One region of the Paenibacillus sp. FSL R5-0407 genome, then DNA from elsewhere that is predicted to be linked to it. Evidence: a T-box and tRNA genes for the amino acid it is inferred to sense, from the RefSeq annotation. Region 1 holds a T-box; the other holds one or more tRNA genes.
What was found. A T-box is a leader RNA that pairs with one kind of tRNA and senses whether it is charged. The one in region 1 lies ahead of leuS (leucine--tRNA ligase), so its partner is inferred to be a tRNA-Leu.

Region 1 (9,180 bases):
ACTCACATTCCTGCCATCATTGTAGGCCCAATAAGCGGCCCCCAGCGAAAATGCGATCCAAAGGATCAACAGCCGGCTCCAAGTGAGCTTCCTCAAAACGGCAAACAAAGGAGCGATTAATGTGATGCCGCCCCATAACAACCAGAAGGTTTTGCCGTTGTATAAACAGGCCAGCCCGCTCCCGGCGATCCAGCAGCATGCTATGACTACCAAGGGTCTGCGTTCCATTGGACAGCCCTCCACTCCTTAATTGGTGAAGCCTTAAAGAACTCTAGAATAAAGAACTCTTGAAATACAAAAAGAACCCCATCTGCCTTAGCAGATGAGGTTCTTCCTTCATCCTGAAAAGTTGTACCGCCAAACTGTCTTCAGTTCTCGATTTCCATGACCGTTTCCTGCGGCGGATCATAGGATTCCAGACGCCGGAATACAATGCCCTTCTGATCCATCATCGCCGTCACTTTCCCCGTATCCTTGGGATAGGGCCGATGGAACACGATCTCCGTAATCCCGCTGTTGGCCAGCATATTGGCGCAAGTCCAGCAAGGCTCGTCCGTGACGTACACGCTGGAGCCTTCCCGGTCGATGCGGTCGGTAAACAGCAGCAGGTTTTGCTCCGCATGGATGGTGCGGACGCAGCGCTGTTTTTTGATCATCGTTTCCTGCCCGTTTACAACGGCAAGCTCATACTCTTCCGCGATCATACAGCCGGCTTCGGAACAATCGGGCACTCCCGAAGGGGCGCCGTTATAAGCCGTCCCGAGCAATTTCTTGCCCTGAACCAGCACCGCGCCGACATGCCGGCGGCTGCACCTCGAACGGGTGGATACCATATAGGCGATATCCATGAAATACGTATCCCAATCTTTGCGTTGATCCGGTTTCATCCCTGCATGTCTCCTAACTTACAGCCCGATATGAGGCTTCATTTTTTCCAGCATTTTATCGCCGATCCCTTTCACCTTCGTCAGCTCATTCACCGACTTAAACGGGCCGTGCGCGTTCCGGTAGTCAACGATCGCTTGTGCCTTCTTCTCCCCGATCCCGGGAATTTCCTGCAGCTCTATCGTTCCGGCGGTGTTGATGCTAATCAGTCCGCTTTGGTGCTGCTGCTGAACCGCTGCCGCCGGGGCTCCGGCAGAGTCGCCGGTTATTCCCGGCACCGGGCTGTCCCCGGGTAGCGCGTTAGCTTCGGGTACATGGGATATTCCCTGTACCGTTTGATCTGTGCTATTCTGCGCCTTTTGTCCGCCTTCGCTTCCATTCCCGGATAGCTGCACCGTGTTTTCGTCCTCGCCGCCAGCCTGCTTTGCCGGTTCAACGTATCCTCCTGCCGCTGCTGAGCCGTCGTCCTTTAGGGACATCGCCGAGGCGACGCTTTCGTTTACCGGAATCCAGCCCTCAATTCCGGAAGGCTTGGCTCCGCCAAGCGCCAGCAGCATTAACCCCGCTCCGACCACTGCAGAGACGACCGATAAAATGATATGCTCTCTTTTCAACCTGAACGCCCCTATCTTAAAAGAATCTGATTCGGATAGGTCATGAAGATCCATTCAAGATGCATACATATATAAAAGGTTGTTCAAAAACAAGGTTACGCACGGAAGGGGGAACCGGGATGAAAGTTGCTTTCATCGGAACAGGATCGATGGGAAGCTTGCTGATTGAAGCTTTCCTGCGTTCCGGTGCGTTGCACCCGAATTACATTTGCGCCAGCAATCGCTCCCGACAAAAGGCGGACGCGCTGGCCAACAGGCATCCCGGACTTCGTGTTACAGGCAGCAATGCCGAAGCCGCGAACGGGAGCCAAATCGTATTTCTTTGTGTTAAACCGCTTGATTATCCGGCCGTCATTGAGGAGCTTTCCGGAGTTCTCGATGAGCGGCAAATCGTCGTGTCCATAACAAGCCCTGTGCAAATCGGCATGCTGGAGGAACGACTTTCGTCCAAAATCGCAAAAATCATTCCCAGCATCACCCACAAGGCTCTTTCCGGAGCCTCGTTATGCATTTACGGGAGCCGAATATTGCCGGAGGACCGCCTCCTGCTGGAGCAGCTTATGTCCTCCATCAGCATCCCGGTCTCCATCCGGGAGACGGAGACTCGCATCGCATCGGATATCGCCAGCTGCGGCCCGGCGTTTATCGCCTTTTTTCTGCAGCAGTGGGCGGAAGCCGCTTCGCGGCAGACCGGAATAGGTCGAGCCGAAGCGCTTCGGCTCGGGGCCGAAATGCTTCACGGCACCGGTAAGCTGCTGACCGAAGGAGGCTTCACGCCGGAACAGCTGCAGCGCCGCGTAGCCGTGCCCGGCGGAGTAACCGCCGAAGGCATTGCCGTGCTGCAAAGCGGCCTCGAGCACGTCTTTACCGGTCTGATTGAAACGACACACCGGAAATACGACGAGGACCTTGGCAAGCTGAATCATCTCTTCGGCTTGCAGCCGGTACCAGGAGCTGACGCCGTGGAACCTGATTAACCTACGACGATATTCACCAGTTTTCCAGGGACGGCGATCACTTTGCGGATCGTCTTCCCTTCTACCGCCTGCTTCACGTTCGGAAGGCTCAAGCTATGCTCTTGCATGGCTGCCTGATCCAGGTCCTTGGAAATCTTCGCCCGGTCGACGATTTTGCCGTTGACCTGGACGACGATTTCAACTTCCGCATCCACCGTCCATGCTTCGTCAAAAGCAGGCCAAGGCTCATACGACACGGTTTCCTGATGGCCAAGCCGCTCCCACAGCTCTTCCGCCAAGTGCGGTGCCAGCGGGGACAACATTTGAACGAAGTTCTCGGCAGCCGCTTTTGGAACGGCGTCGGCTTTGTAAGCTTCGTTAATGAAGATCATCAATTGGCTGATCGCGGTATTGAAGCGCAGTGCTTCAAAATCCTCGGTTACTTTCTTGATGGTCTTGTGCCATGTCCGCTTGAACTCTTCGCTTCCGTCTCCATCCACGATCTTACTGCTCAAACTGCCGTCTTCGGCCACGAACAAGCGCCAGATCCGGGACAAGAAACGATGCGTTCCTTCCACCCCGTTCGCATTCCAAGGCTTCGTAGCTTCCAGCGGTCCCATGAACATTTCGTACATCCGCAAGGTGTCCGCCCCGAATTCGTTGACGATTTCATCCGGATTGATGACATTGCCGCGGGATTTACTCATCTTCTCGTTATTCGTTCCGAGAATCATTCCCTGGTTGACCAGCTTGTGGAACGGTTCTTTCGTCGAAACTACGCCCAGGTCGTACAGCACCTTATGCCAGAAGCGGGCGTACAGCAAGTGAAGGACCGCATGCTCTGCACCGCCGATATAGAGATCAACCGGCAGCCATTCCTGCTGCTTCTCTTTGGAGCACAGCTCTTTATCGTTATGCGGATCGATATACCGCAAGTAGTACCAGCAGCTTCCCGCCCATTGCGGCATCGTGTTGGTTTCGCGGCGGGCCGGCAGCCCGGTTTCCGGATCGGTCGTGTTGACCCATTCGGTCACGTTCGCCAGCGGCGACTCGCCCGTACCGGACGGCTTGATCGCGTCCACATCCGGCAGAAGCAAAGGAAGCTGATCTTCAGGCACCGGCTTCATCGTACCGTCTTCCAGATGCAGAATAGGAATCGGCTCGCCCCAATAACGCTGGCGGCTAAACAGCCAGTCGCGCAGACGGTAGGTCACTTTGCCTTTCCCCTTGCCGCTCTCCTCCAACCAGGCGATCATTTTCTTGATCGCTTCCTCGTTGCGAAGTCCGTTAAGGAAGTCGGAATTGACGTGTGGTCCGTCTCCGGCATAAGCTTCCTTGGCAAGATCGCCGCCTTCAACCACTTCAATGATCGGAAGATCGAATTGCTTCGCGAACTCATAGTCACGCTCATCATGGCCCGGTACGGCCATAATTGCGCCTGTACCGTAACCGGCCAGCACATAATCCGCAATCCAGATCGGCAGTTTCGCGCCATTTACCGGGTTCACCGCATAGGCACCCGTGAATACGCCGGTCTTTTCTTTGGCCAGATCCGTACGTTCCAAATCACTCTTGCGTGCAGCCTGATCTTGATATGCCTTAATGGCATCGCTTTGAGCCGACGTAGTAATCTGAGCCACAAGCTCATGCTCAGGAGCGAGCACCGCATAGCTGGCACCGAACAGCGTATCCGGACGGGTCGTAAATACGGTCAGCGATTCTTCATGGCCTTCAATGGCGAATACAACCTCCGCCCCTTCGGACTTGCCAATCCAGTTGCGCTGCATATCCTTGATGCTTTCGGACCAGTCGAGCTCCTCGAGATCTTCCAGCAAGCGCTCTGCGTATTCCGTAATTTTCAGCACCCATTGGCGCATCGGCTTGCGAATTACCGGATGGCCGCCGCGTTCGCTCTTGCCGTCGATAACTTCTTCGTTCGCCAGCACCGTACCGAGCGCAGGGCACCAGTTCACCGGTACTTCCGCAACATAAGCGAGGCCTTTTTTATAGAGCTGGATAAAGATCCATTGGGTCCATTTATAGTAATCCGGATCCGTCGTGCTGATCTCCCGGTCCCAGTCATACGAGAAGCCGAGCGATTTGATTTGGCGCCGGAAATTGTTAATGTTCTTGACCGTAATGTCGCGCGGGTGCTCGCCTGTATCCAGAGCATGCTGCTCCGCCGGCAAACCGAAAGCGTCCCAGCCCATCGGATGGAGTACATTGAAGCCGCGCATCCGTTTAAAGCGGGATACGATATCCGTTGCCGTATAACCTTCAGGATGACCTACATGAAGGCCTGCACCCGAAGGGTAAGGAAACATATCGAGCGCGTAAAACTTCGGTTTGCCCGCATCCTCCCGGGTTTTGAAGGTTTGATTTTTGTCCCAGAATGCCTGCCATTTCGGCTCAATGCTCTGGGCTTGGTAAACGTCATGATGCACGTTTTTGTCAGCCATGGTTTGAGTCCTCCCTAGAAATCTTGTTCATTCATTTCACCTGAATATAAAAAAACCTCCCGATCCATAGCGTATCATCGCTAGGGACGAGAGGAAGTTTCCCGTGGTACCACCCTAGTTAGCGTCGAACATGCTTTGTCCTCCGCTCCCTTTACACCCTTAACGCGGGTACAACGACGATGTTTTGCATCGTAACTCCGAGGCGAGTTCATTTGATCTCTCCAACCGGCTTGCACCAAAGCACCGGCTCTCTGGATGGTGAAATTCAAACTAATAATCCTCTTCAAAGTTTACAAATATCCAATTGAATCACCAATCATTATATAAAAATGAACCGGCTGAGTCAATGGGGAGTCAAGAAATGCCGCAGCGAATCAATTAACGCTTCACTTTTAGCGCGTCCTTGATTTGCGGAATCGATAAACCGTCCGCCTTCATCTGCTTGATCCGGAGAATAAGCTCTACCGTACTCTCTCTGGGATATCTTCGCGTCAGGTTTTCCTCCGCCTGCTCAAACGGCAGCATGCCTTCTTCCGTGTAAAATTTCAGCGTACTGTACCTTGCTCCGGTCAGCCGCGTCAGTTCGCCGATCGATACGTATTCGGAAGCCAGAATCGCTTCCATTGAACGTTGTCTGGACATGAGCGTGCTCCTTTATGCCAGGTGTTTCGGAAGCAGGCGTACCCCATGGATGGGCACTCTTCCGTAAACTGCGTGCGGAATCGCTTCGTAGACCAGATTATCAATTTTGAGGTTCGGAACCTGGCCTTTGCTCAATACTTTGACCCGGTGTCCTTTGGACTCAAGCCGTGTCAGCACATCCCTCAGCCTTGCTTCAGGACCGGGGAGCATCGCCTCTGTATCAATGAATATCGCCTGCGAGCGCTCGAGAATCGGGAACAGGAAGTTTACTCCGCTGCCTGCCTGTGTCGATACGGCCCGCTTCTTGAATTGCAGGAGCTGCTTAACGGCGATTTCGAAGCCGCGGCGGATCCGGAGAGGATACAAAGTCTTGGCCAGAGGCCGGCTTTGCATCAGGCTGACCATTCTACGAGTGACCTGATCCAGTTCATTTCGCGAAAACAAATCATGCATACAGCCGCTCTCCCGCAGCAACCATAGCATACAGACCGACTGATCCGTCATGGTTCCATCCTCCAGGACATCCGCACGTAAAAACTCCGTGATCCTTGCGTATTCCTCGACATGGCTGCGGTATTCCTTGATAGAAACACCGGCTGAATGAAAATATAAATCACAGCCGAGCAGATGCGGGATCTGCTCCAGCAGTCCCCGTTCCTCGAGCGAAGCAGCCATGCTTCGTTCAAATCGGACCAGCTTGCCGGCGGACAAGCGGGACACTCTATGCAGCCACCAAGGCAGCTCCTGGTCCAAATCTCGCTTACCGCCTGCGAGTGGCACCAATACCGTTCTCCGATAGGTTCCTTCCGGCGATCCGCCTGTTGTATCCTGCTTCAAACGCATTTGAGCCACTTGATTTTGCAGCCCGCCTTCCAGATTAAGCTCCAAGATTACCGCCGCCGCCATACAACGGAGCGCCACTTTTTTCGCCATCGTCAACTCAAGACTTCGCTGAGCATTCAATGCAACCATCGCAAAGCTCTCAGCCAATTTCAAATCCGCCATCCGCCATCTCCCCGATCCTTAAGAATAGACGTTTCATACCTGGTTAAGCTTATTTGCCCGTTACCTACACCATATATCATCATGCTTTTTGTAACTTTTACTTACTACTTATCACTTATTACTTACTATATACGTGATTTCCTCCAAAATGTCAATGGATGCGAGCAGTCGCCATACAACTAGCTGTATTTCCAATGTCATTTAAAAAGGCTGCCCCGAAGCCAGGGCAACCTTTGCATTACATCCTTGCGATTATTGAAAATCTTTAACATTCATAACAAGCTTTCAATGCTGCTTCGCCCTAAATTAAACCGGCTTGCTGGAGCAAACGTTGGATCATGACAGCCGTCTCAGCTCGGGTAATCTGCTGTTTCGGAAGGGCCATGCCGTTAAAGCCGGTTAATATGTGGAATTTCGCATTGAGGGCTGCAGCAGTCTTGGACCATTCATGAAATTGGCTGCCATCTTTAAAAGCCCCCAATATCCCGGCACTCTCGGTCTCCGTAATGTTTGTATCCATACGAGCCAGATTCATTGCACGGAATAAGAGCACCGTAGCCTCTTCTCTAGTAATTTTTTGATTAGGGAGAAACTCGCCATTTTCAAATCCTTCAACTAAATCATAACTCGAACCGACAGATACAGACTCATAAAACCAGTTGCTTTTATTTACATCACGGAAGGAAACAGATTTGTCGATAAGATGCAATCCTAAAGCTCGGACAAGAATAGCTGTAAATTCTGCACGTGTGATACCTTGATCAGGCATAAACTGCTTATCATTAACGCCCTCAAAAATCATCCGCGCAGACATGTCCTCAATGCTTGCTTTTGCCCAGTGATGGGTAATGTCGGCAAAAGTTTTTTCGTTATAAATTACGGAATAAACACTGTTCGTCAAGCTGTTGATGATAGCGACCGACTTTCCGGCTCTCGTCTCCACTTTTGTCGGAATGTGTGCTACTTTACCGTCTTTCGTAAGTACAACGCCTGTCGTGATTTTCTTCGGATCAACGCTATCCGGGATCGTAATCAATCTTTCTACAAAACTATTAAACTGATCGACTTCAATCTCTTTACCATTATAAGCAGCCGTAATAGAAAAATGCACAGCCGGGGCTATTCGTGTCGCTTCACCCAATCCGCTCGCAAGAAGCTGAACGTCAGCATCAGAAGCCAGCGTAACTGTAACACGAAGTTCGATGTCTTCAAGGGCAACAGCCGTACCCAAGGCTTCTGAAATCTTGTCGATATTAATCTCTTTGGCCGGAATCGTGTAGGTCGCTTGATTGAGTTGAATTTGCAGTGTAACCGCTTTGATCTCCATCGCTTTTATTATGCGGCCGTTTAATTCGGTGACTCCATTATCCGTGTTATGAATCGGAATCACGACTGTCGCCCCCAACGGCTCCTTTTGAAGTTTGTCTTCAAACTTCTTCTCATTAATCGAAACTACGGTTACGTTTTTACCACTTCTCATCTCCACATGCGCTTCGGCAATTTGTTCCTGAACTTGACCGTTTACGATCACCACTATTTTACTGTTTGATTGATCCTTAACGCTGCCAGAATTACTGGTATTTCCTATGCTCCCATTACCGCCAATGTTTCCGTTACTGCCTGTGCCGCCGCCCGGGTTGGTGGTTGCTATTGTAATTGTAAAACCAACAGAGGTTTGGTTCCCCGCTTCATCGGTTACTACAAGCGTGTATTTACCTCCGTTCGAAATCGTAGAACCCGAAGTGAAAGGATTATCGTTCAACGTCGCAATTCCTTCATTAAACGTCACAGTAACAGCTGTTTTATATTCGCCTTGGTCCGATATACCGGAAATCACAGGCTTTGTTTTATCGATTGTAAAGGATACCTTCGTCTCATTCCCTGCTGCATCTGTTACAACAAGCGTGTAGCTGCCTTCCTCGCTGACAGTCGTCCCTGAGCTATAAGGCTCATCGTTTAAGGTAGCCGTACCCTCGATATACGTTATGGTTTGATCCGTATTATAACTTTTTCCATTTGTAATCCCGGTCACGACCGGGGCCGTCTGATCGATGGCGAAGTGAATCGTTGTTACGTTGCCCGCCTTATCGGTAACAATGAGTGTATAATCTCCATCATGACTCACGGTATCCCCTGATACGAACGAGGCATCGTTCAACGTCGCTTTTCCCTCGTCAAACGTCACCGTTTTATCCGTGTTATACAGCTTCCCGTCTTCTACGCCCGAAACCACTGGCTTCGTTTTGTCGATGGTAAAGCTAACCGTCGTCGCATTGCCGGCGGCATCACTCACGACAAGCGTGTAGCTACCTTCTGCACTTATCATAGTGCCCGAAGTATACGGCTGGTCGTTTAACAGAGCATTCCCCTCTGTAAACGTAATGGTTTGATCCGTATTGTAATTGCTTCCGTCTGTTACCCCTGTTACGGTTGGAGGTGTTTTATCGAGTGAAAATGTTACCGTTGTTGTATTTCCCGCCGCATCCGTTACGATGAGCGTATAATCGCCATCCTGGCTGATCGTATCGCCTGACATGAACGAACCACCATTTAATGTCGCAGTCCCTTCGTCAAACGTCACCGTTTTATCCGTGTTATACAGCTTCCCGTCTTCCACGC
Region 2 (9,180 bases), on a different contig from region 1:
TTTTAGCGGGGTGAAGGCGGCTAACGAGAAAGAGCTGATGGATTTGCGGAAACAGGCCACCCTTAGCAAAGCAAAGATTGTGATTCTGTCTCAGGCCGCGGCAACTAAGGACAATGTCGCATATCTTCAGCAGCGGACCATGATGGTTTGGGCCAAAGAAGGGAAGGGGACAGGAACTCAGGAGGAATATGTAAACCTGCACCGCCTGATAACGGCAGGAGTCAATGGGATTGTAGCGAAGTCACCGGCGGAGATCAGACGGGCGCTTCAGGTGTATTCCCATGAGACTACGCTCATTCGCAAGCCATATATTATCGGACACCGGGGAATGCCTTCGGTTGCTCCCGAGAACACGATCATCAGCAATGAGCTTGCCCTGGATGTCGGCGCGGATTACATTGAAAATGATATTTACCTGTCCAAGGACGGACACCTGGTCATTATTCACGATAGCGTAGTAGATACGACGACCCATGGAACGGGTTTGGTGGAAAACATGACTTTGGAAGAGCTGCGGAAGCTAAAAGTGAAGCAGGTACCGGGCACCAATTATCCAGATGCAAGAATAGCGACGCTGGAGGAACAGATCGATCTGGCCAGGGAACGGGGCGCCATGGTTTACGCCGAAATCAAAACCGGTACGCCGGCGGCAGTGGATGCTTTTGTGAAATTGGTGAAAGAAAAAGATGCCGAGGATCTGATCAATGTCATGTCGTTCGATACGAACCAATTGACCCGGCTTGCCGAGCAGTTGCCTGACATGCCGCTTGGACTGTTGACCGGCGGATACGCGAACGAGAACCGGGTGAACGGCGCGCTTCGGGAGACGTTTAAAGTGATGCAGCAGTATGACAGCACGTTGAACACCAGCTATGGCGGCCTCGGGCCGAAGTTCATGGAGGCGGCTCATCATCGCGGTCTGATCGTTTCGCCATGGACTTACAACAACAATGCCGAATTTAAATCGATATTTATGTTGGGTGTGTTCGGCATCACGACGGATTACGCGTTTTGGGCGAAGGACTGGGACATTTTGCTGACGCCTCAGCAAACCGAGGTAACGCTTAAACAGGGAGAGAGTATTCAGTTATCGGCTATCGTAGAGAGTTACAGCCGCAACCAAAAAACGGTCAGCCCCGAGATCGTGCTTCTGGATAACAGCGGAGTCGTCAAGCAGGATGAAGATGATCGCAGCCGGATTACGGCGAACAAGCCGGGCCGGACGTATGCTTTGCTGCGGTACACAGCCTCGCTGGATGCCGAGAAGGTTTACGATATTTACACGGAGCCGGTGTTGATTCAGGTATCCGGTAATGGAGATGGCGGCGGAGCTCCGGGCGGGGGCGGAGACGGAGGCGGCAACAACGGGAACAACGAAAACAATGGAAACAATGGAAACAATGGAAACAATGGCAATAACAGCAATAACGGAAAAAATAGCAACAACAGCAACAACAGTAATGGTAGCAGTAATGGAGGTAGCGGTGTAAACAATGGTGGCGCCGGTTCCGGCAGCAACACTAACGGCGGAAATGGGGGCCCGGCAACTCCTTCGCCTGTGTTCGCGGATGTGGCCGGACACTGGGCTTCTGCTTCGATTCAACGTCTGGCGGAGCAAGGTCTCATGACCGGTTACGAGGACGGCACGTTCAAACCGGACCGCCTGGTAAGCAGGGCGGAGTTTGCGGCCATCATTTGCCGGATGCTCGGATTAGACGGATCTTCGGGCAAGACCGCTTATAAGGATGTTCAAGCAGGCGCTTGGTATGCCGAGTATGTAAACGGGCTGCAGCAGGCCGGACTCATCAGCGGATTCCCGGATGGAACCTTCAAGCCAAGTCAACAGATTACGAGAGAAGAAGCGATGGTGATTTTGTACAAAGCGATCAAATCAGACCTAATGGTGCCAAATGACAAGACGGGATCTGATTTCAAGGATAAGGCACAGGTATCGGCCTGGGCATCACAGGCTGTACAAGCTTTAACCGCAGCCGGAGTAATTTCCGGCTATCCTGACGGCACGATGAAGCCGAAAGCGAATATTAGCCGGGGGGAAGTAGCGGCTATTATTGCCCGGTATATTAAATAACCTGTTTAAATTTAATAAGCATTCCGTCACTCAATATGGAGAGGCGGAATGCTTATTATTACATTCGAAAAAAAATACAAAAAAAGTGTTGCAAGGTATATTGGTATTTGGTATACTCAATCTTGTCGCTGCTTCAGAGCGAAATTAAATAAGGCCCGTTGGTCAAGGGGTTAAGACACCTCCCTTTCACGGAGGTAACAGGGGTTCGAATCCCCTACGGGTCACCAATTTGCGGTCGTGGTGGAATGGCAGACACGCTATCTTGAGGGGGTAGTGGGTGTATACCCGTGGAGGTTCGAGTCCTCTCGACCGCATACAGAACTGGAAAGCTCCTGCATTAATGCAGGGGCTTTTTTGTTGCATTCAGCATACATAGAACCGGCATAAGAATGGCGGATATTTCCCGGACATATTTTCTGGACAGGGGAACCTCGTTATGGTATCTATATGATAATGATAACCATTATCAATAAGGTGGAATTAATTTGCTGACCAATTATAATACGCACCGCCCTGGAGCTCGGCAATCCTCCGGCGGAAATGCTTGGACCATCCGGTTATGGGAGATGGGAATCTATGGTGGACAAGAACTGCCTTTAGATCCATGCCTGACCTGGAATATGGTACTGATCATCCTGCTTGAAGGAGAGGCCAGTATGGAAAGGAACGAGCAGGTTACCCGAATGGCCAAAGGAACCGCCTGCTTTTGTCCTCCTAACAGCACTTTCGGAATCCGTGCCGTTTCCGGAGCAAATGTCAGCATCGCGGTGTTTCAATTCAGCGTGTTCCAGACGGGAGACTCATCCGACCATGCATTATGCGAAGGGGTGCCGGCAGGAATATTTCCGGAGGGGATGATAGGCTTGGCTTCGGCGGAAGACCGGGTACACCACTGGGCCTTTTCGATTTATCAAAACTCCCGTCACCACAAACTTTTAAAGCAGTGGAGAGCCCAGGTCGATTTTCAGGAAATGTTGTATGAAATTCTGGAGACGAGCGGGCAAAGCTTCAACAATCAGGATAAAACCCGGATTCTGGAGAAGACCAGAATTTATATGGAAGAGCATTACGGCGAAGATTTAACTACGGAACAGCTTGCCGGGATCGCCGAGCTGAGCCCGAAATATTTTGCCGAGGTGTTCAAGAAGACATACGGTTCCGGCGTCATGGAATTCTTGACTCAAATCCGCATGAATAAGGCGAAGCAGCTTATGCTGGGCACGGACCGTTTGCTTCGGGAGGTCGCCCATCAGGTGGGATACAGGGACGAATTTTATTTTAGCCGGAAGTTTAAAAAAGAGTTCGGTCTATCGCCGTCAGCCTATATGAAGACGCACAAAAATAAACTTGCCGTGTACGGCTCCTCATCGATTCTCGGTTATCTGATCCCGCTTGAGGTCACCCCTTATGCCGCGCCGCTTCATCCTAAATGGTCCCGTTATTATCATCAGTCTCTCGCGCCGATCGTTCCTGTTCACCTCAGTGCCTATCGGCAGAACCACAACAAGGAAGAAAACTTGCAAAAACTCGGCGCTTCGCAAACCGATTTGATCCTGTGCGCCACTGGTGTCGAGCCACGGGAGAAAGAACGTCTAAAAGAGATAGCACCTATATATGAAATGAAGGAAGATGTCATTGGCTGGGAAGCCCAGCTTCGTGAATTAGCAGAGCTGCTTGGGAGAATGGAGGAAGCCGATCGATGGCTCGAAGGATACAACCGGAAACGGGCGGACGTTTGCCGGAAGCTCCGGAATGAGCAGGATATGAGCTTGAACTCTCGAATGTTGCCGCTCCGTTTTCATAGAAACGAGTTATGCCTGAATCAAGGACCGGGGATCAACGAGGTGTTGTTCGGGATTTTAGGTTTTATGCCTTCATCTTTAATGGATAACAACGCTCATACGAATCCCTTTACAACTTCCCATCTGGTCGATTGTGATGCGGACCATTTATGGCTGCTGATCCGTCAAGACACGGAAACTCTGGAATACTGGAAGACGCTGCAGTCCTCTCCCGAATGGATAGGCCTCCCTGCGGTTCGGGCCGGAAGGGTGCATGTACTCTCGTCTTATCCTTGGCGGGAATATTCTCCTGTCGCTATATTGCAAATGTTGGAGGAGGTCGAGGATATCATTTCCGTAAATAATCCATGAAAGTTCCGGTAATATTCCATGGAGAAAAATGCTGATTCTCTTTACGATATAAATGATAATAATTATCATTATCAATTTATTGGCGATAGGAAGGGAGTAGCAGGTATAAATGAAACAGACGAAGTGGATCGTGGGGTTGTTATTAGTATTTATGCTAGCATTAACGGCTTGCGGAGAGAAGAAAGAGACATCCGGGACACCTTCCGGTAACGCAGCTGCAAATACTGAGACGAAAGTGGAAGCGTCGGAGAATTCCGAGGCACAGCAAGAAACCAGAACCGTGAAATACCTGGACAAAGAATATACGCTGCCGGCGAAGACAGAACGAATTGTCATTACCGGGGCCGTCGAAGCGATGGAAGACTCGATCGTGCTTGACGTAAAACCGGTTGGAGCCATCACGTTCTCCGGCGAGTTTCCGGAGCTGTTCCAATCGATTACAACGGATGCCGAATCCGTCGGCGAAAAGACCGAGCCGAATTTCGAGACGATTTTAGCTCTGAAGCCAGACGTAATCCTGGGGAGCACCAAGTTCAAGCCGGAAGTGATGGAACAGCTGAGTAAAATTGCCCTAACCATTCCTTACTCCCATGTCTCTACGGATTGGGAAAGCAACCTGCAATTGCTTGGAGAATTGAGTGGAAAGCAGGAGCAGGCCAAACAGACGATCGAGAAATACAAGGCGGATTTGGAGACAGCCAAGTCACAGCTTAGCGATACCGTAAAAGGTGGAAAAGTAATCGCGCTACGTATCCGTGCAGGTGAATTGTACATTTATCCGGAAAAAGTGTTCTTTAATCCTGTCCTGTACGAGGAACTCGGCTTTACTGTGCCGGCGGAAGTTAAGGCAGCAAAAGCCCAGGAACTGGTATCCAAAGAGAAGTTTGCGGAAATGAATCCGGACTACCTGTTCTTGCAATTCTCCCCGGACGAAAACAAAGACACGCCTAATGCGCTCGAAGAGTTCCAGAATGACCCGATCATCAAAAACATATCCGCCGTCAAAAACGGAAAACTGTTTGTCAATGTGGTTGATCCTTTGGCTCAAGGGGGCACGGCTTTCAGTAAGATCGAATTTCTGAAAGCAGCGGTTAGTCAGTTGACAAAATAGCTTAGAATAAGGCGTGTTGAAAATGAGACACAAAAAAATACTGCCGGCGTTCATCCTAGCGATGGCTCCGGCAGTCGCTCTTTTATTGATCATGGTATCCATCCGTTACGGCGCGAAAAATATGACCTTCGATACCGTCTGGAATGCGGTATTTTCATTTGACCAAAACAGTCTTGATCACCAAATTGTGATGACCTCCAGACTGCCGAGAGCCGTAGGCGCTATGCTCATCGGTGCCTTTCTCGCGATTTCAGGGGCGCTTATGCAGGGGATTACAAGGAACTATCTTGCCTCTCCTTCTATTATGGGCGTATCGGACGGTTCGGTGTTTGCCGTGACCTTGTTCATGGTCCTTATGCCGAATGCTCATCCGGATCTCTACATTTTAAGCTCGCTGCTCGGGTCTGCGGCAGGTGCGGCAATCGTATTCGGTCTGGCATGGGCGATTCCCCAGGGAATGAGCCCCGTGCGGCTGGCGATTTTGGGTACGGTGATCGGAAGTTTTCTGAGCGGGACCGCGAGCGCGGTTGCTGCGTATTTTCAGCTATCGCAAAAAGTCAGCTTTTGGTATAATGCCCGGCTGCATCAATTGGACCCGGAATTGATCAAGCTTAGCATTCCATTTGCGATCGCAGGCTTGCTGCTAAGCCTGACCTTGACAAAATCAGTCTCGGCGTTATCCCTGGGCGAAGAGACGGCAGCGGGGCTGGGTATGCGGATATGGCTGGTGAAAGGACTCGCCATGCTGGCGGTCGTCATTTTGACCGGGGTGTCCGTGGCGCTGGCCGGCAAGGTTGCGTTTGTCGGGTTGATCATCCCCCATATCGCGAGATTTGTGTCCGGTTCTGATTACAGGTGGGTCATCCCCGTATCCGGGGTACTGGGAGGTCTGTTCCTGACGGCCAGCGATATTATCGCCCGGTTCCTGAACTACCCGTTCGAAACTCCGGTGGGTGTCGTGACCGCCTTGTTCGGCGTGCCGCTCTTCCTTTATCTCATCAGGACGAAGGGAGGGGAACAGCGTGCCTAAATCTTCGAACGGCAGGTTCGTCACGGTGCTGGCATGCGGAATCCTGGTCGTATTCGTTGCGGTCTACTTCAGCTTGACTAACGGGACGTTCGACATTTCCGTAATGAACATTTTAAAAACGATTCTGCGCATCCATCATCAGGCGGATTATGATCTGGTCATCTTCGATTTCCGGCTTCCCCGGATCGTATTGGGGCTGCTTATCGGCTTCGCGCTGGGTATTGCCGGGACGGTTATTCAAGGGATTACGCGCAATGGACTGGCCGATCCCGGGATTCTGGGGATTAACGCGGGGGCCGGCATGGCGGTCGTCTTGTTTATGCTGCTGATCCAGGGCACCATGAGCCTGACCGGCTGGATGGGCGTGATGGCGATGCCGCTGTTTGGACTGGCCGGAGGGATTGCTGCCACGGCGGTCATCTTTTTATTTGCAAGACAGGGCGGCAAGCTGGATCCCCAGCGCTTGATTCTGGTCGGAATCGCGATGAGCTCCGGATTTGGCGCCGTGACGATGTACGTCTCGCTTAAGATGAATCCGCAGGACTATGAAACGGCCGCAGTTTGGCTGGCCGGCAGTCTTCATGGCGCCAATTGGAAATTTGTCGTCGCCACGCTGCCTTGGATGCTGAGTATTCCTGTGGTCATTTGGCTCCGTTCCCATGTGCTCGATCTGTTCCAGATGACCGAAGATAGCGTAAAAGGGCTTGGCGTAGCGGTGGAGCGGGAGAAGAACCTGTTATTGCTGTGCAGCATCGGCCTGGTTAGCGCAAGCGTCGCCGTTTCGGGTTCGATCAGCTTCGTCGGATTAATCGCTCCTCATTTGGCGCGGCAGCTGGTTGGATTACGGCATAAGCATATTCTCCCGGTCAGCGGTGTCGCAGGGGCGGCAATCGTCGTCATTAGCGATTTTATCGGCAAAACCTTATTTGCTCCTGCCGAATTGGCAGCAGGTATTGTGGTGTCCATTCTGGGAGTGCCTTATCTCGTCTACCTGCTGCTTCGGAGCAGAAAATAAAAAGCAGAGGCTCGACAGAGGGGGCATGATGTGTAAATGAAGCTTTTTAGACAGATGACGATTGGGACTAGAGAAGTGCTGTTGTGTTTGCCGCCATCCTATGAAGATTCCGACCGCCGTTATCCGGTGGCTTACGTCCAGGATGGAGGCTTTCTGTTTACGGGATGCATCCGGTATCTTGAACATCTGTTTGCTTCGGAACAGTTAGGCGAAGTGATTCTGGTCGGGTTGGAAACGGAGGACCGGAATGCTGAATATACGCCGTGGCCTGCCGGTTCGGTGGGCGGGAATGCTGATGGATTCGGCGGAAAAGGCAGAGATTACGTAGATGAGGTTGCGGATGTTCTCAAACCTTACATCGATGCCAACTACCGGACTTTGAAGGAGCCGGAGCATACGGCGATGATCGGCGGATCGCTCGGCGGCTTGATCTCCTGGTTTGCAGGATATTGGAGACCCGAGGTATTCGGTCGGCTCGGTCTTTTGTCGGCTTCTCTTTGGTACGAAGGGGTCATGGAATTTATCAGCAATTCCTCAGAGCTGCAATATGATCTCCAGCGTGATCTCCGGATTTATATGTCCATTGGAGGTTTAGAAGGGAAATACAAGACGAACTCACAACGAAATATGGTCAGGTATAATGAGGAATTGCACAAGCTTCTGCAGGAGCGGGGATTCCCGGAAGACCGCTTGACCTTTGAGTTTGAGCCTGAGGGAACGCATGACGATTTATTTATGATAAAAAGATTTCCCGAAGCGCTGAAGCGGCTATTTGGTCCTGTCCCTAAATCGCCGGTTTCCGTCAGGGGTGATACAAGCCGGTATTCCGTCCCGGGAACGGTGGTCTGGCGAATGACCGCCAAGGGAACCGGCCATGAATATAGAATCTTCATCGCCGTGCCCGACAGTCCTTCGCCGGAGGAAGGGTACCCGGTTATTTATTCGCTAGATGCCAATGCGTCCTTTGCAACTCTGGCGGAATCCATGCGGATGCAGGCGCGTGGACCTCATGGAATCCCTGCGGCTGTTATCGTTGGAATCGGGTATGATTCCAATGATCCGATCGTTAGCGGAGAGAGGTTCCGTGATTATACGGTATATGCGGACGCCAGTGAACTTCCCCTTCGTCCTGGAGGTCTTGCCTGGCCGAAAACGGGAGGAGCGGATGTGTTTCTTGATTTTATCGAGCAGCAGCTTAAGCCGGAAGTTGAGCGGTATGTAAGGATCAATACTTCCAGACAGACCTTGTTTGGGCATTCGCTTGGCGGATTTTTGACCTTGTACGGGTTGTTCGCGCGTCCGGGAACGTTCCAGCGTTATGCAGCGGCAAGTCCGTCCGTCTGGTGGAAGAATAAGATGCTTTATAGCAAGTGGGAGGAAGTCAAGCCGCAGTTTACCGCATCGGGAAGAACACCAGAACTGCTCGTTATCGTGGGCACGGAAGAAAAGGAATCTATGATCAGGGATGCGAGAGAGCTGGTGAGGAGGCTGCGGTTGACCGAAACCGGTCTCTCCGTAATGTTTAAAGAAATCGAGGAAGAAGGGCATGTGTCCGTGCTACCTTCTTTGATGAGTCCGCTGCTGCGATTCGCAACCCAATATGAATAAGAACGAACAATAACCGCCGAGAGACTGAGATGTCTTCCGGCGGTTATTTTTTGATACTTGACGTATTAGATCAGATGCTTCAACGCATAAGATACACCATGTTCGTCATTCTTTCGGGTTACGGCAGTACTGAGCTTTTTGATCTCATCCACGGCATTACCCATAGCGATGCGG

Region 2: it has a tRNA-Leu gene. The T-box ahead of leuS (leucine--tRNA ligase) is inferred to sense a tRNA for this amino acid. The anticodon was not compared.

The regions. Positions count from the first base shown of each region.
Region 1 is NZ_JBBPAX010000001.1:1,926,828-1,936,007, forward strand. Features, by position in the region: gene NYE70_RS09330 (ComEC/Rec2 family competence protein) at 1-228, opposite strand, end outside; gene NYE70_RS09335 (deoxycytidylate deaminase) at 369-887, opposite strand; gene NYE70_RS09340 (ComEA family DNA-binding protein) at 906-1,499, opposite strand; gene comER (late competence protein ComER) at 1,619-2,476, shown strand; gene leuS (leucine--tRNA ligase) at 2,473-4,914, opposite strand; T-box leader at 4,994-5,210, opposite strand; gene NYE70_RS09355 (helix-turn-helix domain-containing protein) at 5,293-5,556, opposite strand; gene NYE70_RS09360 (hypothetical protein) at 5,569-6,561, opposite strand; gene NYE70_RS09365 (S-layer homology domain-containing protein) at 6,863-9,180, opposite strand, start outside.
Region 2 is NZ_JBBPAX010000002.1:182,030-191,209, reverse strand. Features, by position in the region: gene NYE70_RS20275 (S-layer homology domain-containing protein) at 1-2,089, shown strand, start outside; tRNA gene NYE70_RS20270 (tRNA-Glu) at 2,242-2,316, shown strand; tRNA gene NYE70_RS20265 (tRNA-Leu) at 2,321-2,403, shown strand; gene NYE70_RS20260 (AraC family transcriptional regulator) at 2,575-4,242, shown strand; gene NYE70_RS20255 (ABC transporter substrate-binding protein) at 4,352-5,353, shown strand; gene NYE70_RS20250 (FecCD family ABC transporter permease) at 5,376-6,383, shown strand; gene NYE70_RS20245 (FecCD family ABC transporter permease) at 6,376-7,398, shown strand; gene NYE70_RS20240 (alpha/beta hydrolase) at 7,435-9,006, shown strand; gene NYE70_RS20235 (Cof-type HAD-IIB family hydrolase) at 9,072-9,180, opposite strand, start outside.